3 regions of the Halopseudomonas phragmitis genome follow, and region 2 is predicted to be linked to each of the others. Evidence: predicted binding sites of a transcription regulator. Region 2 holds the regulator's gene; each other region holds the start of a gene.
The links. Region 2 encodes LexA, which represses DNA repair genes until DNA is damaged. Its sites were predicted from a motif close to CTGTNTNNNNANACAG; they were not measured.
Positions count from the first base shown of each region.

Region 1: recN (DNA repair protein RecN) is a predicted target of LexA. The motif match lies at 1,418-1,433, and genes of this name have one in related genera.
Region 3: recA (recombinase RecA) is a predicted target of LexA. The motif match lies at 2,860-2,875, and genes of this name have one in related genera.

Region 1 covers NZ_CP020100.1:472,239-480,255, reverse strand. The annotation lists gene recN (DNA repair protein RecN) at 1-1,387, opposite strand, end outside; gene grpE (nucleotide exchange factor GrpE) at 1,580-2,161, shown strand; gene dnaK (molecular chaperone DnaK) at 2,250-4,169, shown strand; gene dnaJ (molecular chaperone DnaJ) at 4,278-5,417, shown strand; gene dapB (4-hydroxy-tetrahydrodipicolinate reductase) at 5,431-6,234, shown strand; gene BVH74_RS02160 (hypothetical protein) at 6,293-7,063, opposite strand; gene carA (glutamine-hydrolyzing carbamoyl-phosphate synthase small subunit) at 7,418-8,017, shown strand, end outside.
Region 2 covers NZ_CP020100.1:2,768,981-2,776,997, reverse strand. The annotation lists gene nagZ (beta-N-acetylhexosaminidase) at 1-209, opposite strand, end outside; gene BVH74_RS12935 (L,D-transpeptidase) at 224-742, opposite strand; gene BVH74_RS12930 (TetR/AcrR family transcriptional regulator) at 800-1,486, opposite strand; gene lexA (transcriptional repressor LexA) at 1,687-2,295, shown strand; gene BVH74_RS12920 (SulA-like leucine-rich domain-containing protein) at 2,307-2,813, shown strand; gene BVH74_RS12915 (hypothetical protein) at 2,887-3,126, opposite strand; gene BVH74_RS12910 (DUF6586 family protein) at 3,184-3,696, opposite strand; gene topA (type I DNA topoisomerase) at 3,707-6,325, opposite strand; gene BVH74_RS12900 (DUF1653 domain-containing protein) at 6,410-6,622, opposite strand; gene fadA (acetyl-CoA C-acyltransferase FadA) at 6,755-7,930, opposite strand; gene fadB (fatty acid oxidation complex subunit alpha FadB) at 7,958-8,017, opposite strand, start outside.
Region 3 covers NZ_CP020100.1:3,920,260-3,928,276, forward strand. The annotation lists gene BVH74_RS18055 (MBL fold metallo-hydrolase RNA specificity domain-containing protein) at 1-154, shown strand, start outside; gene BVH74_RS18060 (LOG family protein) at 182-1,258, shown strand; gene BVH74_RS18065 (regulatory protein RecX) at 1,276-1,713, opposite strand; gene recA (recombinase RecA) at 1,779-2,816, opposite strand; gene BVH74_RS18075 (CinA family protein) at 2,920-3,429, opposite strand; gene BVH74_RS18080 (BRO-N domain-containing protein) at 3,798-4,658, opposite strand; gene BVH74_RS18085 (hypothetical protein) at 4,655-5,122, opposite strand; gene BVH74_RS18885 (hypothetical protein) at 5,119-5,292, opposite strand; gene BVH74_RS18090 (DUF4435 domain-containing protein) at 5,661-6,506, opposite strand; gene BVH74_RS18095 (AAA family ATPase) at 6,493-7,812, opposite strand; gene BVH74_RS19115 (hypothetical protein) at 7,910-8,017, opposite strand, start outside; gene BVH74_RS19020 (hypothetical protein) at 8,007-8,017, opposite strand, start outside.

The DNA.
Region 1 (8,017 bases), 1.7 Mb from region 2:
CTTCGTCGAATACCAGAGTCGGCACCCGTGACGTTTGTGCGGTGATGACCTGAATCCCCAGGCTGATGCGTGACAGTTCGCCGCCGGAGGCGACCTTGGCCAGTGGCTTGGCGGGCTGCCCGGGGTTGGCGCTGACCAGAAACTCGACGCTTTCCAGTCCATTGGGTGGATAGTGGCCCGGGTTCAGGGGCGCTAGCTGTAGTTCGATCCGCCCGCCCGGCATGCCCAGACGCTGAATTTCACTGGTGACAGCCTTGGCCAGTTTTTGCGCGGCTTTGTGGCGAATGCCGGATAGTTTGTCGGCTAGTTGCTGGTAATGCTCGCGGTAGGCCTTGAGTTCGTCGCCCAGGCGCTCGATGTCGGCATCGCGTTGCTGGAAGCTCTCCAGTTCGTCGATCAGGCGCTGTTGCAGGGCCGGCAGCTCCTCGGGGTTGACCCGGTGCTTGCGGGCCAGTTCGTAGATGCTGCCCAGCCGCTCTTCAACTTCCTGCTGGCGTTGTGGGTCGGCCTCAAAGTGATCCAGGTAGCGGCTCAGCTCACCAACGGCTTCTTCAACCTGGATCTGGGCGCTGGCCAGCAGATTGTGGGCTTCGTTGAGGTGGCGGCTGTGTTCGGTCAGGCCGCCCAGGCGGTTGAGGCTGGAGGTCATGGCCTGCAGCACGCTGCCAGTGTCGTTCTCGCTGCACAGGTTGATCACCTGCTGGCAGGCCATCAGAATCTGTTCGGCATTGGCCAGTTGACGCTGTTCGCCTTCCAGCAACTCCAGTTCGCCATCGAGCAGGCTGAGGTTGTCCAGTTCTTCAAGCTGGTAGCTCAGCAGTTGCAGGCGCGCCTCCTGTTCGTCGTTGTGTTCGCTGGCCTGCTGCAGGGCCTGCTCGGTCTGACGGCAGCGCTGTGCGGCCAGTTGAATCTGGCGGGCCAGGTCGCTGGCGCCGGCGTACTCATCGAGCAGCCGGCGATGGGTCTCGGTCTTGAGCAGTGACTGGTGCTCATGCTGGCTGTGGATGTCGATCAGCATTTCGCCGAGGGTCTTGAGATCTTGCTGGGGGCAGGGACTGCCGTTGATGTAGCCGCGCGATCGGCCTTCGGCGGTGATCACTCGGCGCAGAATCACCTGTTGCTCGGGGCTGTCCAGGTCACGATCGTCCAGCCAGGCCTGGGCTTCGGGAATCTTGCTGATGTCGAAGGTGGCGAGGATGTCGGCCTTGTCGGCGCCAGGGCGCACGGCGCCGCTGTCGGCGCGGTCGCCCAGGGTGAGTGCCAGAGCGTCAAGCATGATCGATTTGCCGGCCCCGGTCTCGCCGGTAATGGCGCTCATGCCGCCTTTGAGCTCAAGTTCGAGATGGTCGACAATGGCGTAATTGTTCACTGCCAGATGTACCAGCATGACCTTGCTCCCCTCCGGTGATTATTTGTTCTGGTTATTTATACAGTACTTATGTTAGCTCCGACAAGAGCTGAGGATTCCTTCGCGCCAGCCCTTGAAGCTGGCGCCAGCGTCCCCATATAGGCTGTCACTATGGGTTGCTTATTTTTCGCTTAATCGGGCTGTATGCCCTTTGCATCACAGGAGATTTCCATGGCGGATGACTATAAACAGGATCTGAACGGCCAGGCGCCTGACGCTGGGGATGTGGTTGAGACCCAGGCCGACGAGGATCTGGCCGCCCGTGTCGCCAGTCTGGAAGAGCAACTGGCGACAGCGCAGGACCAGTTGCTGCGCGCTGCTGCCGATGTGCAGAACGCCCGTCGTCGGGCCGAGCAGGATGTCGAGAAGGCGCACAAGTTCGCGCTGGAGCGCTTCGCCGGTGATCTGTTGCCGATTCTCGACAGTCTGGAGCGTGGCATGGAGCTGTCCGATCCCAATGATCCGGCGATCAAGCCGATGCGCGAAGGCATTGAGCTGACCCTGAAAATGTTTACCGATACTCTGGGTCGCTTCCAGGTCCAGGCAGTGGAGCCGCATGGCGAGCCCTTCAACCCTGAGCTGCATCAGGCCATGGCTATGGAGGAGAGCGCCGCTGTTGAGCCCAATACCGTGCTCAAGGTCTTCCAGAAAGGCTACACCCTGAGTGGTCGTTTGCTGCGTCCGGCGATGGTGGTGGTGAGCAAGACCCCGAGTGATAAACCGGCCGCGCCGCAAATTGACGAGCAGGCTTGAAATTGCTGTGAGCGCCCCCATTTAGTGGGCATGACAGATTGAACCGGCCGCGGGTAAAGCGGCGAGCAGATTCGGAGAACGAGTAATTATGGGCAAAATTATCGGTATCGACCTGGGGACTACCAACTCCTGCGTCGCCATCATGGAAAACGGTGCCACCAAGGTGATCGAGAACGCCGAGGGTGCGCGCACTACCCCGTCCATCGTCGCCTACACCAACGATGGCGAGACCTTGGTTGGTCAGTCGGCCAAGCGTCAGTCGGTAACCAACCCGCAGAACACCCTGTATGCGGTCAAGCGCCTGATCGGTCGTCGGTTTGACGAGGACGTGGTGCAGAAGGACATCAAGCTGGTGCCCTACAAGATCGTCAAGGCTGACAACGGTGACGCCTGGGTTGAAGCCAAGGGCGAGAAAATGGCACCGCCGCAGGTGTCGGCAGAAGTGTTGAAAAAGATGAAGAAAACCGCCGAGGACTACCTGGGCGAGCCGGTTACCGAAGCGGTGATCACCGTGCCGGCCTACTTCAACGACAGTCAGCGTCAGGCCACCAAAGATGCCGGCCGGATTGCGGGCCTGGAAGTCAAGCGGATCATCAACGAGCCGACTGCCGCAGCGCTGGCCTACGGCATGGACAAGGCCCGCGGTGACTCCACTATCGTGGTTTACGACCTTGGTGGCGGCACCTTCGACGTGTCGGTGATCGAGATCGCCGAGGTTGATGGCGAGCATCAGTTCGAGGTGTTGGCCACCAATGGCGATACCTTCCTCGGTGGTGAGGACTTTGACCTGCGCCTGATCGACTACCTGGCCGACGAGTTCAAGAAAGAGAATGGCGTTGATCTGCACAACGATCCGCTGGCTCTGCAGCGCCTGAAAGAGGCTGCCGAGAAGGCCAAGATCGAGCTGTCCTCCAGCCAGCAGACCGACGTCAATCTGCCGTACATCACTGCCGACGCCTCCGGTCCCAAGCACCTGAATGTCAAGGTGACCCGGGCCAAACTGGAGTCGCTGGTCGAGGATCTGGTCAAGCGCAGCCTTGAGCCGTGTCGTGTGGCGATGAAGGATGCTGGTCTGGATGTGTCCGACATCAATGAGGTGATCCTGGTCGGTGGTCAGACCCGGATGCCGATGGTGCAGAAGGCGGTTACCGAGTTCTTCGGCAAGGAACCGCGCAAGGACGTCAACCCTGACGAGGCTGTGGCCATCGGTGCGGCGATTCAGGGTGCGGTACTGGCCGGTGACGTCAAGGATGTGCTGTTGCTCGATGTGACCCCGCTGTCACTGGGGATCGAGACCATGGGTGGGGTGATGACCGCGCTGATCGAGAAGAACACCACTATCCCGACCAAGAAGTCGCAGGTGTTCTCGACTGCCGATGACAACCAGACGGCCGTGACCATTCATGTGCTGCAGGGCGAGCGCAAGCAGGCTGGACAGAACAAGTCGCTGGGTCGCTTCGATCTGGCCGATATCCCGCCGGCGCCGCGCGGCGTGCCGCAAATCGAGGTCAGCTTCGATATCGATGCCAACGGTATTCTCAACGTGTCGGCCAAGGACAAGGCGACCGGCAAGCAGCAGTCGATCGTGATCAAGGCCTCTTCGGGTCTGAGCGAGGACGAAATCGAGCAGATGGTGCGTGATGCCGAGGCCAATGCCGAGGAAGATCGCAAGTTCGAGGAACTGGTCACTACCCGTAACCAGGGCGATCAGCTGGTGCATGCCACTCGCAAGACCCTCAAGGAAGTAGGCGACAAGGCCACTGACGAGGAAAAGGCAGCGATTGAGAAAGCCCTGGCTGAGCTGGAAGAAGCAGTCAAGGGTGACGACAAGGAACTGATCGAAGCCAAGATCAATGCCCTGTCAGAGGTCTCCGGGCCGGTGGTGCAGAAGATGTATGCCGAACAGGCACAGGCCGCCCAGGCGGGTGAGGCTCAGGCCGATGCGGCACAGGGCGGCGCCGATGATGTGGTGGACGCCGAGTTTGAAGAGGTCAAGGACAACAAGTGATGTCCCGGCCGTCTGTACCAGCAGACCGGTAACTGTGCCAGGCAACGCGGGACTTAGCTCCCGCGTTGCCGTTTGTGCCGCAAGCGTGTTGTGAAGGAAACGGAAACGATGGCCAAGCGTGATTATTATGAGGTGCTGGGCGTGGAGCGCGGCGCCAGTGAAGCCGAGCTGAAGAAGGCCTATCGCCGTCTGGCAATGAAGTATCACCCGGATCGCAATCCGGACGATAAAGAGGCGGAAGAAAAGTTCAAGGAGGCCAACGAGGCCTACGAAGTGCTGACCGATGCCCAGAAACGTGCTGCCTATGACCAGTATGGGCATGCCGGAGTCGATCCGAACATGGGGGCCGGGGCCGGTGGTTTTGGTGGTGGCGCTAGTTTCTCGGACATCTTTGGTGATGTGTTCGGCGACATCTTCGGTGGTGGCGGTGGGCGTGGTGGTCGTTCCAGCGTGCAGCGTGGCAGTGATCTGCGCTATACCCTGGAACTGGACCTGGAAGAGGCTGTGCGTGGCACGACCGTAACCATTCGGGTGCCGACGCTGGCCGAGTGTAAGACCTGTAACGGGACTGGGGCCAAGAAGGGCTCAAGCCCGGTCACCTGTACCACCTGTGGCGGGCATGGTCAGGTGCGTATGCAGCAGGGCTTCTTCTCGGTACAGCAGACCTGTCCGCGCTGTCATGGCAGCGGCAAGATGATTACCGACCCCTGTGGCGACTGTCATGGCCATGGTCGGGTGGAAGAGCAGAAGACCTTGTCGGTCAAGGTGCCGGCTGGTGTGGACACCGGCGACCGCATCCGCCTGGCGGGTGAAGGGGAGGCCGGGGTCAATGGCGGCCCGTCGGGCGACCTGTATGTCGTGGTATCGGTGCGTGAGCACAAGATTTTTCAGCGTGATGGCAAGAATCTGTATTGCGAAGTGCCGGTCAGTTTTGCCGATGCTGCGCTGGGTGGTGAGCTGGAAGTGCCGACCCTGGATGGTCGGGTCAAATTGAAAATCCCTGAAGGCGCCCAGACCGGCAAGCTGTTCCGGCTGCGTGGCAAGGGTGTGGTGCCGGTGCGCGGTGGTTCGGCAGGCGACCTGCTGTGCCGGATCGTGGTCGAGACGCCGGTCAATCTGACCAAGCGCCAGCGCGAGCTGCTTGAGGAGTTGCGCAGCACCCTGGAGGCCGAAGGCTCCAATCAGTCGCCACGGGCCAAAAGCTGGTTCGAAGGGGTGAAAAACTTCTTCGAAGACATGAAATTCTGAGCGGAGCGAATCCATGAGACGAATCGCAGTGATTGGCGCCGCCGGGCGTATGGGCAAGACCCTGATCGAGGCCGTGACCCAGGCTGAAGGTGCGGCATTGACTGCCGCCATCGAGCGTCCGCAGAGCACTCTGGTTGGGGCTGACGCCGGCGAGTTGGCCGGGGTTGGGCGCCTGGGTGTGACGGTGGCCGGAAGTCTGGAGCAGGTGCTGGATGATTTCGATGTGCTGATCGATTTCACTCATCCGACCAGTACCTTGGTCAATCTGGAGTTGTGCCGGGCCCATGGTAAGGCCATGGTGATTGGCACTACCGGTTTTTCCGAGGAGCAAAAGCAACAGATCGCCGAGGCGGCCAGGCAAATTGGCGTAGTGTTTGCCCCGAACTTCAGTGTGGGTGTCAATCTGTGTCTGAAGCTGCTGGATATGGCTGCCCGGGTAATGGGTGACGATGCTGATATCGAAGTGATCGAAGCGCACCATCGGCACAAGGTCGATGCTCCTTCGGGCACGGCGCTGCGCATGGGGGAAGTGGTTGCCCAGGCGCTGGGGCGTGATCTGCACAAGGTTGCAGTCTATGGTCGCGAGGGTCAGACCGGCGCGCGCGAGCGTGAAACCATTGGCTTTGCCACAGTGCGGGCAGGCGATGTGGTAGGTGATCATACTGTGCTGTTCGCCACTGAAGGCGAGCGGGTGGAAATCACCCATAAGGCTTCAAGTCGGATGACTTTCGCCAAGGGGGCTGTGCGTTCGGCATTGTGGCTGGAAACTCAGGCTGCGGGCCTGTATGACATGCAGGATGTGCTGACGTTACGCTGAGTGTGGTTGAGTGGACAAGGCCCGGCCAATGCCGGGCTTTGTCGTATCTGGGGTGGGCTTAGCTGCTTTGACTGGCGACCCGGACCTGTTCGCGGGCCAACATGTCCAGGGTCTGTATGTTGCGTTGCAGATAAAAAGCGGCGATGGTCGGCACCCAGTCCTCGTAATACTTGATCAGGCGCGGCTGGATGAAAGTGTATTGTTTGTCCAGTCGACTGAGTGTGGCCTGCTGGTCGGGGAATAGGCTGTGCAGCTGGCTGGCGCGCTCGGTGATGCGTTTGTCCATGGCGGCAAAGATGCCCTCATCGGCGTCCATGAAGTACACGCCAACTGAGCTGAACATGGTGTTCTGGTATAGCAGCAGGATCTGGTTGGTTTCCAGGCTCTGCTGGTGCAGGGTCAGCAGTTGCTCTGGCGCGCCGCCGATCTGCTCGCTGTAAAGTTGCGCGGCGGTGCGTTCCAGGCGGCCATGGGCCTGCATGATGCGGTTGACTGTGGCCAGGTTGAAGTGTGCTTCATCTTCCGGCTGTCCTTCCAATTCGCGGATCAGGTTGACGAAATCGGTATAGGGGTTGCGTAGTTCGTTGGGGTTGCCGAGCTGGCGCAGGAGCTGGTCCATGCGGGTCAGGGCCTGGTTGTAGGTTTCGCGGTTACCAGGTTCGCGTACTCGCTCATAGAGGTTGTTGTCGATCAGCAGGTAGGTTCCGGTGATATAGCCTTCACTGCGGAACTCATGCAGGGTTTGCAGGCGCTGAAGGTCGGCCTGGGCCAAGGGCGCCATGCACAACAATGCCAGCACGATGACGATGCGTTTCAGGTGCACTACCATGGTGTTGTCCCCGAGTTTTTCTTTTTGTTGTGATGCAAGTCGTGACCGTTAGCTAAGGTCTGTGCTGCCGGCGGGGTGGCGCTTGGACAGATGACTGCATGCGTTCATCGGGGGTTTTATCACAGTTGACCGAAGGATGAAACACAATGGGATTGTGTCCGGTTGTTGCGGTCGGGCGAACGGTGCCATTCGGTGTGGATATTTTGGGGTCAAACCGCTAGACTATGGCGCTAATCTGTCTATCTAGCGCGTATCTGACAATGCCTTGTAGCGGGATGTGGTGTCACGGCACCCCATTCCCGCTTTTGTGCAGCCCGCGTTTGGTAAAACGTGTCAGCTCAATCGGAGGTTTTCTTGTCCAAGCCAGCCATTCTCGCCCTTGCCGACGGCAGTATTTTTCGCGGTGAGGCCATCGGCGCCGACGGCCACAGTGTCGGCGAGGTCGTGTTCAATACGGCCATGACCGGTTATCAGGAGATCCTCACCGATCCGTCCTACTCCCGCCAGATCGTAACCCTGACCTACCCGCATATCGGCAATACCGGTGTTACTCCCGAAGATGTTGAAGCCGATCGGGTGCACGCTGCCGGTCTGGTCATTCGCGATCTGCCGCTGCTCGCCAGCAGTTGGCGCTGCAAGCAGAGCCTGCCCGATTACCTCAAAGACAACGGCGTGGTGGCCATTGCCGGTATCGATACCCGCCGGCTGACCCGTATTCTGCGTGAAAAGGGCTCGCAAAACGGCTGCATTATTGCCGGTGATTCGGTCAGCGAGGAACAGGCGCTTGAGCTGGCGCGCAGCTTCCCGGGGCTCAAGGGCATGGACCTGGCCAAGGAAGTCACGGTCAAGGCGCCCTACCAGTGGCGCTCCAGTGTCTGGGAGCTGGCCAGTGACAGCCACCCCGAGCGAGCCGATGCCGAACTGCCCTACCATGTCGTGGCCTATGACTATGGG
Region 2 (8,017 bases):
ACATCGCGGCGCAGACGCTGCACCCGACCGCCCTCCTGATCGATGGCGATCAGCATATCCGGGCGCAATGCACGAATGGAGCGAACCAGCTCACGGACCTGGGTCGGCGACTCGGTATTGCGAGCAAACAGAATCAGACCGCCAACTTCAGGCTGGCGCAACAACTGACGGTCGTCCGGGGTCAGCCAGGTTCCAGCCACATCCAGCATCAAGGAAGCATGAGTCAAGCAGAATCTCCAGTCAGGGGGCCTGTCGCCCCGTCATCAATAATTACCTGGCAACCGACCGGCGTCAGCTCGAAGAGTTCCAGCATGTCCTGGTTACGCAGGCGAATGCAGCCATGGGAACGCGCAACACCCATTGGCTGGTCGTCGGCGGTGCCATGCAGATAGATATAGCGACGCTGGGAATCACAATCGCCGCCACGGTTGAAGCCGGGTTGCTCGCCACACAGCCAGAGAATTCTGGTCAGAATCCAGTCGCGCCGGGGGTACTGCGCAGCCAGTTCCGGCGACCACAGCTCACCGGTTGGACGTCGCCCGACAAACACCGCCCGCAACGGCTGACCATCACCAATCCGCGCCCGGATGCGGTGTCGCCCCCGAGGCGTACAGCCCGAACCCTCACGCTCTCCGGCGCCATTGACTGCGGTCGAGACCGGGAAATGGCAAACCGCCTGACCGGCCTGATAGCCGGTCAGGGTCTGTTCTGACAAGGATATGCGGATCAGATCCAGTTGCATGCGCACCTCCGGGAAAGTGCACACCATAACGGATAGACGGGAAACTGATAAGGGCCGTCAGACCCTTTCGAGCAATTCACCGCGGCGCGGGTCACTGCCACCGGGCAGCCCGGAGCCTTCAGCACGCATTCCAGCGGCAAGGAAAGGTACCATCAGATGCAGCACATCATCGACCCCGGCCTGGCTGCCGAACTCAGACTCGGCAATGGCACGCAAAGCCTTCATGCTGGACATGGTGAACGCGGCACTGCCAAGCATGAAATGCACTCGCCAGAACAGCTCCTGGGGTGGCAGTTGCGGCGCCGCCTGCATCAGAAAGTGCATATAGCGGTGGAATACCTTGCCGTAGACCTCTCCCAGGTATTTGCGCAAGTGGCCCTGACTCTGACTGAAAGCCAGCCCGAGCAGACGCATGAAGATCGACAGGTCATTGCCGCTGCGAGGCTTAACTGCCAAGGCCTGGCGCACCAGCATCTCCAGCAGCTCCTCCAGAGACAACGAACTGCCGCCTTCACGCTGATGACGATCAAGCTCCTGCTCAAGGCTTGCAACGAAGGGGTTGAGAAAACGCACGAAGACCGCTTGAATCAGCGCCTTCTTTGAACCGAAGTGGTAATTGACCGCCGCCAGGTTGACCCCGGCCTTGCTGGTAATCAAACGCAGGGAGGTCTCAGCAAAGCCTTTTTCCGCGAACAATTGCTCGGCGGCGTCCAGGATACGTTCAACAGTTTCCGACTGGGCCATTAAGGCAGCTCCCAAAATACAAACAGATGTTTGAAACATACGTTTCAAACATCCTGACTGTCAAGTCAATTCAGGAACCAGTACTGTTTTTATCCGGTAGTTACCTTTTAACCAGTAGAACCGTGTCTGACAAGACTCTTGCCTCACGGTGATAACTGTATATAATCACAGTTACTGGATAAAAACACAGGTTAGTCTCCATGCAAAAACTGACGGCACGGCAACAACAAATCCTGGCCTTCATCAAGGAGTACATGGACGCCAATGGCTATCCGCCGACTCGGGTCGATATCGCCCGGGTTTTGGGATTCAAATCGCCCAATGCAGCAGAAGACCACCTCAAGGCGCTGGCCCGCAAGGGCGCGATCGAAATGATTCCCGGCGCCTCACGCGGCATCCGCCTGCCGGATCAGGGAACTGAGGTTGATGAAGACCGCCTACCCGTTATCGGCCAGGTCGCCGCCGGCCAGCCGATCCTTGCCTTGGAAAACATTGAAGACCACTGCCGGATCGACCCCTCCTTTTTCCGCCCCAAAGCCGACTACCTGCTCAGGGTGCGAGGCATGAGTATGAAGGATATTGGCATCCTCGACGGCGACCTGCTGGCAGTACACCGCACCAGCGAAGCCCGCAACGGCCAAGTGGTAGTCGCCCGCGTCGGCGACGAAGTAACAGTCAAGCGTTTCCAGAAACAGGGACGCAAGGTTTCGCTGATAGCCGAGAACCCGGAGTTCGCCCCCATTGAAGTAGATCTGGGCGAACAGGAACTGACCATCGAAGGTTTGAGTGTCGGCGTCATCCGCCGCTGAAGGAGTTGAGCATGCAGTACCGCCAAAGCCACCCCCGTATTGAACAGGCCGAGCTCTTCCACAACGCCCTGATGGCATCACGCAGCCGTCTTGAGTCTCTGACCACCCCGGTCAGTGAAGAGGCTCTCACCAACAACGAGGACGCTGGCGGTTTCAGCGAAATCAGTCTCAACGGCGCACCTCGCCATTGCCTGCAGTGGCTGGCTCCGGTCCTGAGAGAGCTGAGCCAGGCTCGGACCCCGGGCTGGCTGACCCTGGTCGACCCTCCTGAAGCTGTCAGTCACGGCTGGTTGCGCCAAGCAGGGCTCGACCCCTGGCGCATTCTGATCGTGCGCTCCAAAACCGGCATGGATAGTTTCAAGCTGACTTGCGAACTGCTGCGCCTGGGTTACAGCCATACCGTAGTAAGCTGGCACCAAACCAGTCAGCAGCAGGCCGCCCTATTGGAGAATGCTGCTCGCTCCGGTAGTTGTCGTAGCCTCAACGTGCGCATGGAAAGCACTCAAGCCGCCGCCTGAAACAAAAATGCCCGCAACGTTTGTTGCGGGCATTTACCCTTGAATGCCGGGTCGCCAAACCCTGAGCGCAGCATCAGTGCAGTACGCGGTGCTCCGGAATGTAGTCATCTTCTTCCTCATCCATGACCTGCCCGGCGACCTGCATCCCAGCACTGATCATAGCCTTGGCCACCTCAATGTAGTGTCCTTGCAGATATTCCTGAGCATCGGCAGAAAACTCGATGGTCAAGAGCGGCTCGCCCTCCTCGTCCGAACGACGAAGGGCCACTTTACCATCGGCCAGCTCTACGATTTCGAGAAAGGGTGAAGGCATGACTGTATTCTCCTGTAACGGGGGCAGTGTACCACAATCACCACAGCCCTCGCAGACTTACCACTCCTGCATCCCATCTCTATAGCAACTCACCCGCTCATTGAGCGCCGCCAGTGCTTCCTCAGCCTGCGCCATGCCCCACTCCTTCGCAGGCTCCAATGCGCTGCTGGCGATGATCTGCTCATCAGCTCGTGGTTTGCTTTCCTGCGGCTTGGGCGGCGCCTGCAATTGTTGCCAGGCGGCCAGCAGACCGGCCAGCCAGGTTTCCTTGTGCAGCGCCAATTCATTCAGCTCGGCCAGCTCGGGGCCCGGATAGCGCTCAGCGACCCGGCCATCGAGCACCTGCTCTACCGTGCGCACATCCAGCAACGGCCAGCGGTAACGATCAGCCACTTCGTGAATGACCGCCAGCACCGCCCGGTACAGGTGAAAGACCACATGTTCACGGTGATAACGAGCCTGGGTCACGGCATCAAGTGCACCCGACTCAGCTGCCTGGTGCCAACTGGCCAACGACCAACGGGCAAAGTGCAAGGCCTGATTGGTGCGGGTATAAACTTCATTGGCCATAATTCACCTCTCAACGCTTGGCTTTGCTGCGGCCATCGTCCACCGACCACTGCTTGCCGTCATAGAAGGCCCGCCAACCCGTCGGCTTGCCTTCCACCTCACTCTGTACATATTGCTCTTTTGTCTTGCGGCTGTAACGCACAACCGTCGGATGACCATCCGGGTCTTTTACCGGAGCATCGAACAGGAAGTGGTATTTTGGATCGATTTCAGCCTGATGCGGCAGCAGCTCGGCCACCAGCGGCGCCCGGGTCTCGCGGTTCTTCGGGAACTGACTGGCAGCCAGGAACAGCCCAGAAGCGCCATCACGCAGCACGTAGATATCATCAACCTTTTCACAGCGCAGCTCAGGCATCTTCACCGGATCCATCTTCGGCGGCGCGGCCTCACCATTTTTCAGTAGCTTGCGAGTGTTCTTGCAGACGCTGTTGGTGCAGCCGAAGTACTTGCCGAAACGACCGGTCTTGAGCTGCATTTCACTGCCACATTTGTCGCACTCAAGGGTCGGGCCATCATAACCCTTGATCTTGAACTGCCCTTCTTCGATCTCAAAGCCGCTGCAATCCGGGTTATTACCGCAAACGTGCAGCTTGCGCTTCTCGTCGACCAGATAACTGTCCATCGCCGTACCGCACAGCGCGCAACGATGACGGGTACGCAGTACCCGTGACTCACCTTCGTCATCATCCTCAGCCACTTCGTTGCCCGGCACCAGGTTGATGGTCGCCTTGCAGCGCTCTTTGGGCGGCAGTGCATAGCCAGAGCAGCCGAGAAACACCCCAGTCGAGGCGGTACGGATCATCATAGGCCGGCCACATTCGTGGCAGGCGATATCGGTCAGGGTTGGCTGATTAGCCCGCATTCCCTGCCCTTCGGTACTTGCTTCGGCTGCGCTGAGCTTGCGCCGAAAGTCGGCATAGAACTCATCCAGCACCTGCTTCCAAGGCACCCCGCCCTGAGCCACTTCATCCAGCGACTCTTCCATATTGGCAGTAAAGCCGTAGTCCATCAGGTTGGGGAAGCTTTCGCTGAGCCGGTCGGTGACGATATCGCCCATCTTTTCAGCATAGAAGCGCCGATTATTCAGGGTCACGTAGCCGCGCTCCTGAATGGTCGAGATGATCGCTGCATAGGTCGACGGCCGGCCGATACCGCGCTTTTCCAGCTCCTTGACCAGACTGGCCTCGGAGTAGCGAGCCGGCGGCTTGGTAAAGTGCTGCTTGGGGTCAAGCTTGTTGAGCTTGAGTGCGTCCTGGACCTGCAGATCCGGCAACACCTCGTCCTCGCCGCCCTTGCCTTGCGGCGGCATGACCTTGGTGTAACCATCAAACTGCAGGATACGGCCCTTGGCGCGCAGTTCGAACTCACCAGCCTGCGCGGTGATGCTGGTCGACAGGTAACGGGCTGGCGGCATCTGACAGGCCACGAACTGACGCCAGATCAGCTCGTAAAGGCGCTCAGCGTCACGCTCCATGCCCTTGAGGTCAGTAGCCTTGAGCTTAACATCAGAAGGACGAATCGCCTCATGCGCCTCCTGAGCGCCTTCCTTGCTGCTGTAGACGTTGGGTTTTTCCGGCAGGTACTGCTTACCGAAAGCCGATTCGATGTAACCGCGGGCCATGCCGATGGCGTCGGCCGACAAATTGGTCGAGTCGGTTCGCATATAAGTGATATAGCCCGCTTCGTAGAGACGCTGGGCCATCATCATGGTTTTCTTGACACTGAAGCCCAGGCGAGTACTGGCAGCCTGTTGCAGCGTCGAGGTAATAAAGGGCGCACCAGGACGCGTACTGGTTGGCTTGTCTTCGCGCTTGATTACCTGATAGCTAGCCGCTTTGAGCTTTTCCAGCGCCGCATCGGTCTGCGCTTTGTTAAGCGGACGGAAGGTCTCGCCATTCTGGCGCACCACCTCGAACCGTACTGACTCGGCCTTGGGCGTATCCAGCAGTGCATGCACTTCCCAGAACTCTTCCGGGACAAAAGCGCGGATCTCCCGCTCACGATCAACGATCAGCTTGACCGCTACCGACTGCACCCGACCAGCCGACAGACCACGGGCAATTTTCTGCCACAGCAGCGGCGAGACCATATAGCCCACTACCCGGTCGAGGAAACGTCGGGCCTGCTGGGCATTAACCCGATTCAGATCCAGCTCACCGGGCTGGGAAAAGGCCTCCTGGATGGCCTTCTTGGTAATTTCATTGAACACCACGCGTTTGTAGCGGCTCTCATCGCCGCCGATGCTTTCGCGCAGGTGCCAGGCAATCGCCTCCCCCTCACGGTCCAAGTCCGTTGCGAGGTAGACGGTATCGGCATCCTTGGCCAGACGACGCAGCTCGTCGATGACCTTTTCCTTGCCCGGCAGAATCTCGTAGCGCGCCGCCCAGCCATTCTCAGGGTCAACCCCCATGCGATTGACCAGTTGGATACGTGCCTTGGTGGCCTTGTCGAGCTCCTGGGCCGACGCCGCCTTGCGCCCATTTTTGGGCTTGCTCTCGGTCTTGCCCCCGCTGGTGGGCAGATCGCGGATATGGCCGATACTCGACTTCACCACGAAATCATTACCAAGATACTTGTTGATCGTCTTGGCTTTGGCGGGCGATTCCACAATGACCAGTGCTTTTCCCATGGGTAACTGTATTCCTGACTCAATCGATTCTGGTTGGCGGCGCTCGGGCCGGCCCACTACCGGTGCAGACCGGAGGGCCAGAGCCTACACGTCTTCGCTGATAAAGGTAAAGCGTGGATGCAGCGCGCCGTCAACTTCAACCTGTTCACTGAACATGGCCAGCGGCCGGACCCAAAGACTGTAATCACCGTACAGGGTGCGATACACCACTAGCTCTTCCTCGGTCTCGGAGTGACGGGCAACGCCAATGACCTGGTAATCCTTTCCTTTATAGTGACGATAGCGACCGGGCTTCATAGGGCCTCCTGACAGTGGAAAAGTCGCGAGTGTAGCCGAGGATGCCACGCTCAGGCACTCAGGCATAAACCGGTAACGCTCGCAAATAAAAAAGCCGGGGCACAGGCCCCGGCTTTCTCCGTACCGATTGCGTTAGACGCGTTCGAATACGGTAGTGATGCCCTGACCCAGACCCACGCACATGGTGGAAACACCAATGCGGCCCTGGCGCTGTTTCATCACGTTCAGCAGGGTGCCGGAGATACGTGCGCCGGAGCAGCCGAACGGATGACCCAGAGCGATGGCGCCACCGTGCAGGTTGACCTTCTCTTCCATCTTGTCCAGCAGCTTCAGATCCTTGAGGACCGGCAGCGCCTGGGCAGCGAAGGCTTCGTTGAGTTCGACGAAATCAACGTCATCAATGGTCAGACCTGCGCGCTGCAGCGCTTTCTTGGTCGAAGGTACCGGACCATAACCCATGATCGACGGATCGACACCGGCCACAGCCATGGAACGGATCACCGCCAGCGGCTCCATACCCAGATCCTTGGCACGCTGAGCCGACATGACGATCATGCAGGAGGCGCCGTCAGTGATCTGCGAGGAGGTACCCGCAGTCACGGTACCGCCCTTGGGATTGAACGCCGGGCGCAGTGCGGCCAGGCTTTCCAGGGTGGTGTCCGGACGGATGGTCTCGTCTTCGGTGAACACGCGCAGGAAGCCGTTCTCGTCGTGACCTTCCATCGGGATGATCTCGTCCTTGAAACGACCTTCAACAGTAGCCTTGTGCGCCAACTGGTGCGAACGGTAGCCGAACTGGTCCTGCTGCTCGCGGGTGATGCCGTGCATCTTGCCCAGCATTTCGGCAGTCAGGCCCATCATGCCGGCAGCCTTGGCCGCATACAGCGACAGGGCCGGGTTCGGATCAACGCCGTGCATCATGCCCACGTGGCCCATGTGCTCGACACCACCAACCACGAACACGTCGCCGTTGCCGGTCATGATCGCCTGAGCGGCGGTGTGCAGCGCGCTCATGGAAGAACCACACAGACGGCTGACGGTCTGGCCGGCCGCAGTGTGCGGGATCGGAGTCATCAGTGACGCCATGCGGGCAATGTTCCAGCCCTGCTCCAGGGTCTGGTTCACACACCCCCAGATTACATCTTCAACTTCAGCCGGGTTCAGCTTCGGGTTGCGCTCCAGTACGCCGGTGATCAGCTTGGCGGACAGGGTTTCGGCGCGTACATTGCGGTACATGCCGCCCTTGGAACGGCCCATCGGGGTGCGGCCGAAGTCGACAATTACCACATCTCTCGGATTCAGGCTCATAGCTTTACTCTCGCTCCGTATTCCGCATTAACCGAAGAATTTCTGACCGTTCTTGGCCATTTCACGCAGCTTCTCGGTCGGGTGATA
Region 3 (8,017 bases), 1.2 Mb from region 2:
GTTGATCAACTGGCTCAAGCACTTCAAACATTGCCCTGAGTTGTATCTGGTGCATGGGGAGCTGGAAAAGAGCCAGATATTGGCAGACACCATCCATCAACAACTGGGCTGGCCCGCCAGCATTCCTGAGCAGGGTGAGCAGATCGCATTCTGAGCAGCAAAGACTGCCAAGGAGCCTCTCATGAGCGACGAACTGGGACCTGTTGACTACCTCAACCGTCACTGGCAAACCACTGGCGAAGGCGTGCAACAGAAGCTCGACGAACTGGTCGAGCTGACTGCCGGCAACAGTGGCAATGCCGAACTCTACCGCGAGATGCTACATGGCGTGGTGCGCATGGCCCAGGCTGATCGCAACCGCTGGGACGCCAAGATCATGCTGCAAACCATCCGTGAACTGGAGCAGGCCTTCGCCCGCCTGGATCAGTTCAAGCGCAGCCGCAAGGTTACTGTGTTCGGCTCGGCACGCACTCCCCGCGAGCACCCCGCTTACAAGCTGGCCCAGGATATGGGTCGGCAATTGGCGCGTCATGATTTTATGGCGATCACTGGCGGAGGTGGCGGGATCATGGCCGCCGCCCATGAAGGCGCTGGCCTGGACAATAGTCTTGGCTTCAACATCACTTTGCCGTTCGAGCAACGCTCAAACCATGTGATTCATGAAACTGATCATGATTTGCCGTTCAAGTTCTTCTTTTTGCGCAAGCTTTTCTTCGTCAAGGAAGCCGACGCCCTGATCCTCTGCCCCGGTGGCTTTGGTACTCTTGATGAAACCCTGGAAGTACTAACGCTGATCCAGACAGGGAAAAGCCCGGTGGTTCCGGTGATCCTGCTCGACACCCCTGACGGCAACTACTGGACAAGCCTGCTGCAATTTCTCAACGAACAGCTCTGTACCAACGGCTACATCCACGAGGCCGACTTTCGCCTGATCAGCCTTGTTCACTCAGCCGAGGACGCCATACAGGTTGTCCTCAACTTCTATCGCAACTATCACTCCTCGCGCTGGATCAACTCGCATTATCTGCTGCGCCTGAACCACCCACTCAAGCACAACGCCTTGCGTCAGCTTGAACAGCAGTTCACCGACATCTGCGTGGAGGATGGTTTCTGTCAGGATCAGGATTGCCGTCAGGAGCTGGACGAACCGGAATTCAGCCATCTGCATCGTCTGAGCTTCCGTTTCAATGGCCGCGATCATGGCCGGCTGCGGGAGTTGATCGACTTCGTCAATCAGCCCGAGCACTTGCAATACTGAGGGTTGGCGCCTGAAGGTTAGAACTCGGAGCCAAAACCCCGATACAGCATAAAGCGCAGCTGTTTGGCCCGGTCTTTGGGATCGCTGGCCTTGCCTTCGGGGAAGCGCTTGTTGAAGGTTTCTTGGGCCCGCGCTGGCCAGTCCCAGCACGCATCGCCCAGCACCTGCTCGATCAGGCTGGCAGCCACACCGCGCTGGCGCAGCTCCTCCCGCAGACGCTGCGGCCCATAGCCGCGCTGACTGCGGGCATGGACATAGGCTTCGCAGAAGCGCTCGTCACTAAGCAGGCCGTCATCCTGCAGACGATCCAGCTCGATCTCTGCCTGCTCGCTGGTCGCACCGCGCTGCTTGAGCTTGCGCAGCATTTCGGCATAGCTATGCTCACGCCGCGCCAGCAGATCCATGGCACTGCGACGAATCGCCTGCGGGCTGTCGAGCTGTGAACGGCGAAACATGGTCACTCCTCATACAACAACGGGCCACCCGTAGGCAGCCCGTTGCTTAGACCTAGCAACCTGGTTCAGGCGTCCAGTTCGGCGCTGTCTTCAACCGCCGCCTTGGCATTGCCCGGCTTGGCCAGCAACTGGTCGCGAATGGCCTTCTCAATCTCGTCGGCCACCTGTGGGTTGTCTTCGAGGAACTTGGCGGCATTGGCCTTGCCCTGACCGATCTTGCTGCCCTGGTAGCTGTACCAGGCACCGGATTTCTCGACCAGACCAATCTGCACACCCAGATCGATGATCTCGGCATTGTGGTAGATGCCAGTGCCGTAGAGGATCTGGAACTCGGCCTGGCGGAACGGCGGAGCCACCTTGTTCTTGACCACTTTGACCCGGGTCTCACTACCGACCACTTCGTCACCGTCCTTGACCGCGCCGGTACGGCGAATATCCAGGCGCACCGAGGAATAGAACTTCAGGGCATTACCACCGGTGGTGGTTTCTGGGTTGCCGAACATTACCCCGATCTTCATACGGATCTGGTTGATGAAGATCACCAGGCAGTTGGCATTCTTGATGTTGCCGGTAATCTTGCGCAGTGCCTGAGACATCAGACGGGCCTGTACGCCGACGTGATGATCACCCATCTCGCCCTCGATCTCGGCCTTGGGTACCAACGCCGCTACCGAGTCGACAATGATCACGTCAACCGCATTGGAGCGTACCAGCATGTCGGTGATTTCCAGCGCCTGCTCACCGGTATCGGGCTGCGAAACCAGCAGGTCGTCGACGTTGACGCCAAGCTTGCCGGCGTACTCGGGGTCCAGTGCGTGCTCGGCATCGACGAAGGCGCAGGTGGCGCCATGCTTCTGTGCCTGGGCAATGACCGACAGAGTCAGGGTGGTTTTACCGGAAGATTCCGGGCCGTAGATTTCAACGATCCGGCCCTTGGGCAGTCCACCAATACCGAGGGCGATATCCAGCCCCAGAGAACCAGTCGAGATAGCCGGAATGGCCTGGCGCTCATGGTCGCCCATGCGCATCACGGCGCCTTTGCCAAACTGACGTTCAATCTGACTCAAAGCCGCGGAAAGCGCCTTCTTTTTGTTCTCGTCCATTGTGCATCCTCTCTGGAGTGACGGGTGGTCGACGAATCAACTACTGTATATTTGGTCAGTATTATTCCATAGAAGACTGGCCTCGCCTACCCCTCTTTTCAGTTCAGAGTGCCAACGGCTTGGCAACCCGCTTCTCCAACCCTTCCAGCGCCTTGAGCACGGTCTGGGCTCGCACTTCACGGCGGTTACCCTGCAGTCGTCGACACTCGCTGTGCACCTCACCGCCGCGCACCGCCCAGGCAAACCATACAGTGCCTACCGGCTTTTGCGCCGAACCGCCATCAGGCCCGGCAATGCCGCTGACTGCCACCGCCAGATCGGCACCGGCGGCCTCCAGGGCGCCCTGAGCCATGGCCCGCACCACAGGTTCACTGACCGCACCGTGCTCGGCCAGGTCGGTTTCGCTAACCCCCAGCAGGCGTGCCTTGCTGGCGTTGGCGTACGTAACGAACCCGGTCTCGAACCAGGCCGAGCTGCCGCTGACCCGGGTAATGGCCTCGGCGATACCGCCGCCAGTACAGGACTCGGCGGTGGTTACCGTCAGTCCATGACGGCGCAGCGCATTGCCAAGCCGGGCAGCAGCGGTATCGATCAACGGATCGTAATGCGACATGTGTTCTCCTTGAGCGGGTTTGCGTAGACTATCGGGCTGTTTTCATTCGACTGACCAGGGACTTTCATGAGCCGCGCCGAGAAATCCGCCAGCCATACGCCAATGATGCAACAACGCACCGCATAAACTCGACAAAATCTTTTATTTTCAATCGGTTGAAGCAAAGTTACTGCGCAGCAGAAATAGAAAAAATAGCGCTTATTGGCATGTAATGGCGCACACTTTGCCCCAATCCTGCCCCACGCTTGCGGCACTTACGCACCCCAAGCACCCGCTGCACTGGCAGGATATACCCCCAATACCGCACACCACCAGCCCGCTCAGCTGACAGGCACAGCACTGCCAGATAAATGGCGGGCGATCAGAGCCTATGAACAGGCCCTGACCGGAATCATTGACTGACAAACCTCCAACGCAGGCAAAGTATCCAGTTGATACACATACGGCCGCGCCCCACCTGGTCTAGTAGGTGACAGCCGCACCCGCTTGTAGCCGAGCAACCGCAGGCAGCTACCAACGGAGGTTTGGGTGCCTCGATCATTGACCAACTGCAGGGCTTCTATCACTTGCTGCACGCTGAAGCCTTGCGGCCAATCATTGGCAACCAGGTGTGCGCGGATGCGTTGCTGCAGCTCATAGGCCTTGCGCTGTGGCGCGGGCATGTCTGGGCCATCCAGCCAGGGGCTGGCGTCCAACTCGGCTGCCAGATCCACCCCGGTGGTGCGCTCGGCGGCCTGGTTGGCGCGGGTGGCGGCCAGCCGGCGCGGCATGCCCATGCTGCGGCCGACGGTGTAGAGCGAGCGGAACACCCGCCCCGCAGCCACCACCTCTTCCGCTTCTACCCGTGACGACCTCGGTACCGGCTCGGGGTCAGCTTGCGTGTTGGGCATAACGTACCCGCCATATTTGCGGATGCTGGGCAGCACCTCAGAGGTGACCCACTTCTTAAAGCGCTTGGCCGAGGCCTTGCGGCTGCGCAGGATGGCGGAATACAGGCCGGATTCGTTGATGATGGTCATCTCGCGGATCTGCGAAACACCATTGACCGAGCTGGTACCCACATTGTGGGTACCAGCTTCATCAGAATCCAGCATACGAGTCATCTTCTCCGCATCCCGATACTCAAGCGCTCGCGACAGATCGCTCGCTACCCACCACGGCTCACCATCCACAAGCACCACACGCACCGGCTTGTCATCAAACGCGAACTCGATGATAGGCTGGCTCATGACTCACCCTCCCCGCAGCGCTCATCAGAATGCAGCCCGGCATTGACCAGGGCCAGCAGCGCCTTATCGCTCTGGGCATCCAAGCCGCCTTCCAGATTGCATGCAGCCACCTCTAACCACGCGTCCAGCTCAGAGAAAAAGCCAACCACCTGGCCGCGCAGTGCTGCTTGCTCCGGCGTCAGCACGCTCGCAGCGGGAGGCCCGATCATGTCCAGCACGATCCACTGGAGCGCGCCCAGGCCTTCAGGGCGGCCGTGCTGCTTGAGGTACTTCAGGTAAATGCGAGCCAACCCACGCCCCGCATCGTTACCACCGGCGTAGCCGCCCGTTCTGGGCACAGCCCAAAAGCTGAACTGGGTGCGGCCGCGCACTGGGCCAATGAAGGGTAAGCGATGCAGCGGGAGATCCCGCCGGTTGTTGAAGTGCAGCGGAGCAGCCGCCGACGCCTGCGCTTGAACGCTCATTGGGCACCTCCACGCGCTTCCAGGTCACGGGCTTTGGCCATGGCGGTGTTATACCGCTTGAGCCGGACAGACAGGGAGGAGTCAGCGTGCAGCGCGGTCAGTGCCTGGGCACGGTAGCGGGCGGCGCGATTTTTGAACGGATTGAGGGTAAGAACGGGAAGTTTCGGCATGATCACAGGCCTCTGGTATGCGGTGCTTTCCGCTTACCCCGTCGCCAAACAGGGTGAGCGAACCGTGCAGGTTGGCGAACCGGCTACCAGTAACCGGCAGACCCGAAGGTCTCCCACACGGCCCGCCCATAAAGGCCTTGCCGTGTTGCGGACACAAAAAAACCGCGAAAAGGCGGTGTCCGCCTGGTAGTTACGAGTCGCCAAACCCTTGTCGCTGAATTTGCAGTGACGTAGAAACAGTAGCCGGATTCCGGCCCTTGGTCAACGGTATAGTAATACTGTACGCGAACATGGTGGCTCCAACGGTGGGTACCCTTTCGAGGATACCCATCGCCAAATACGGTTCCACTCAAGTCGATGTAGTTGCTCTATGCATCGGCCAAAGCACCAATAGCCTCATTTACTGCTTGCTGATAGAACGCAGACTCAGGGCGGCGTCTAATGGAGTTCTTTAGACACCCAACCGCACTGGCATAAAGAGCATCAAATGAAACACTCTTCTTTGCATTTGATGCACCGGTATTCTTGGAAACATACTTCTGCACCAAGCTTTCAAGGAAATGCCCCCGAATCAGATTTCTCGTACTTACGTTCGACTCTGCGATTCTTTTAGCCGCCTCTGCAAGCTCCTCCGCTGAGAAAAGCTTTCCCACCTTAGCAAGGTGCGCTTGCAGCTTCTGTAAATCAAAATCAGGCGACTTCTCAGACACCATAAACCTAGTGCAGTTATCGGGGACCACGGCAACACCGCGCTGGTAAATATGATTTGCGCAGTCGTATAACACTAGCTGCTCCACAGCCCGAAAGACGTCTTCAAACCACCGTTCGCAGTCAGCCTGGGTTGCACGCACTGCACGACACCACACGAACGATATCTCTGCGACTGACTCAACGTTGTACAGGCAGTTTTCGATAGAGTAGCCGTGGGTGTAGAGAATTCGAGGGTCTTGAATATTCTGCCCTGAAGCACGGATAAAGTCCGAATCTCGTGCTGCCAGAACTTTAAGATCAGCTTCTAATATCTCATTTATTTTCCTGTCAACTTCTGGTGCACCATACATGGGAAGCACTTCAACCGACACGTCAGACAACTCATCAAAGACTACCTTCCAGAAGGGTATATCGTCATCCCCTTCAACATACAAAACGACGTCGCATCGATAAAAAAAGTTCAACACATTTTCTGCATCGGCAGAATAATCAAGAGACGACATGAAGGATATCCTCCATATCAATTATCGACCCCTTATATTTACTTGCAATTTCAGGGGAGTGGGTAGCCACGACTACCTGCGCATTGGGATTAAGGCTTTTAATGGCAGGCACGACTCTCCGCTGCCATGCAATATGAAGAGACAACTCCGGCTCATCAGCCAAGAATATATACGACTCCTGTCTCTGCAGCACTGCTTCAGTCAGCAAAATAAGAAGTTGTTTCTCACCAGAGGAGAGCTTAGAAACCGAGAACTTTTTTGGCTCAACAATTGTCAGAACCCCTGAATCAAACTCAAACCGCTTGCCAACAATAAAGTCAGAAATAATTTTCAGGAAGAGATCTAATTGACTAAAAACATCTTTGCTGTCTTTCTCAGCTTGAAGCGATAACTCGTAAACTTTACTGATACGTCTGGAAGCCTCGATCGGAGTAAAGTCTAACTGGTCATCACGCTCAACTCGATCAACTCGCTCACCGCGCGCCTTAAGCTCCTTACGTTCCCGCTCATCATCCAACCAGCTTCGAATCCCTCTAACCGCCTCATCAACGGCTTTTACATGCTCGTTAATTCTCTTGGTAACTGAACCACCAGAAAGTCCCAGCTGCTTATAAGCAGACATCAGATTTTTGCGTTCAGAGTCAGCATCGTAAGTCAACGCAAACCCTGTCTTAGCCGGATTAGGCTCTTGCTGATAAAGCAAAGACATAAGAACTTCACGCTGAAGTTCATAAGAAATATCCCTTGCTTTCTGTGACAGCTCAAGCTGATACTTAGTCAACCCCTGCATCAGCTCTTGCAAGCGAGCATCCACAGGCCCTTGCAACTTCCTATTATACGCCCCTCGATCCCCCGCATCGTACTCTTGCGCATTCCTGAACCTGTACACCGAAAGTGATGCCAGAGACACTAGCCCAGCCAGCTCATCCTTGATTACTTGAGCCGCTTCAGCAGCGCGCCGCCGATATAGCGACGCACTTCGAATTTCATCGACGCCAATCAAAGGCAAAGCAAATTTTTTCTGACCGATGCTGTACTTAGCAAGCGCGAACGGAACATCGTCATGCTTAGTTACACGAACAGTTCGTGTGCTGCCCTCATGACCAAGCTTCACGACCACTGACTCAAACTCATTTTCCGCCAAAGCAGAAACATCTACCGATAGAACAGCATTCAATATATTCATGAATGTTGTCTTGCCGGTACCATTCTGCCCAATAACAATATTTACATCGTTATTGAAAGAGCAGAACGCTTTAAACTCTCCCCAGAACCCCTGTATTTCTACATCAATAATCTTGTACATTCAGCATCCCTTCCGAGGCGCAATCCAAAGACTCCCAGACATCTATATACGTCTAGGGCTCCTAGATTAACGCCGGCTCACGCCATCCGCTATGCCTTTATGGATGGAAATCCTCCTGATCAATGCACCCTCGGACCTGCACAGCACACGCAAGCAAGGCGTTCTCCGCTTCATCCAACGCCCTACGCCAATCGTCATTCACTAC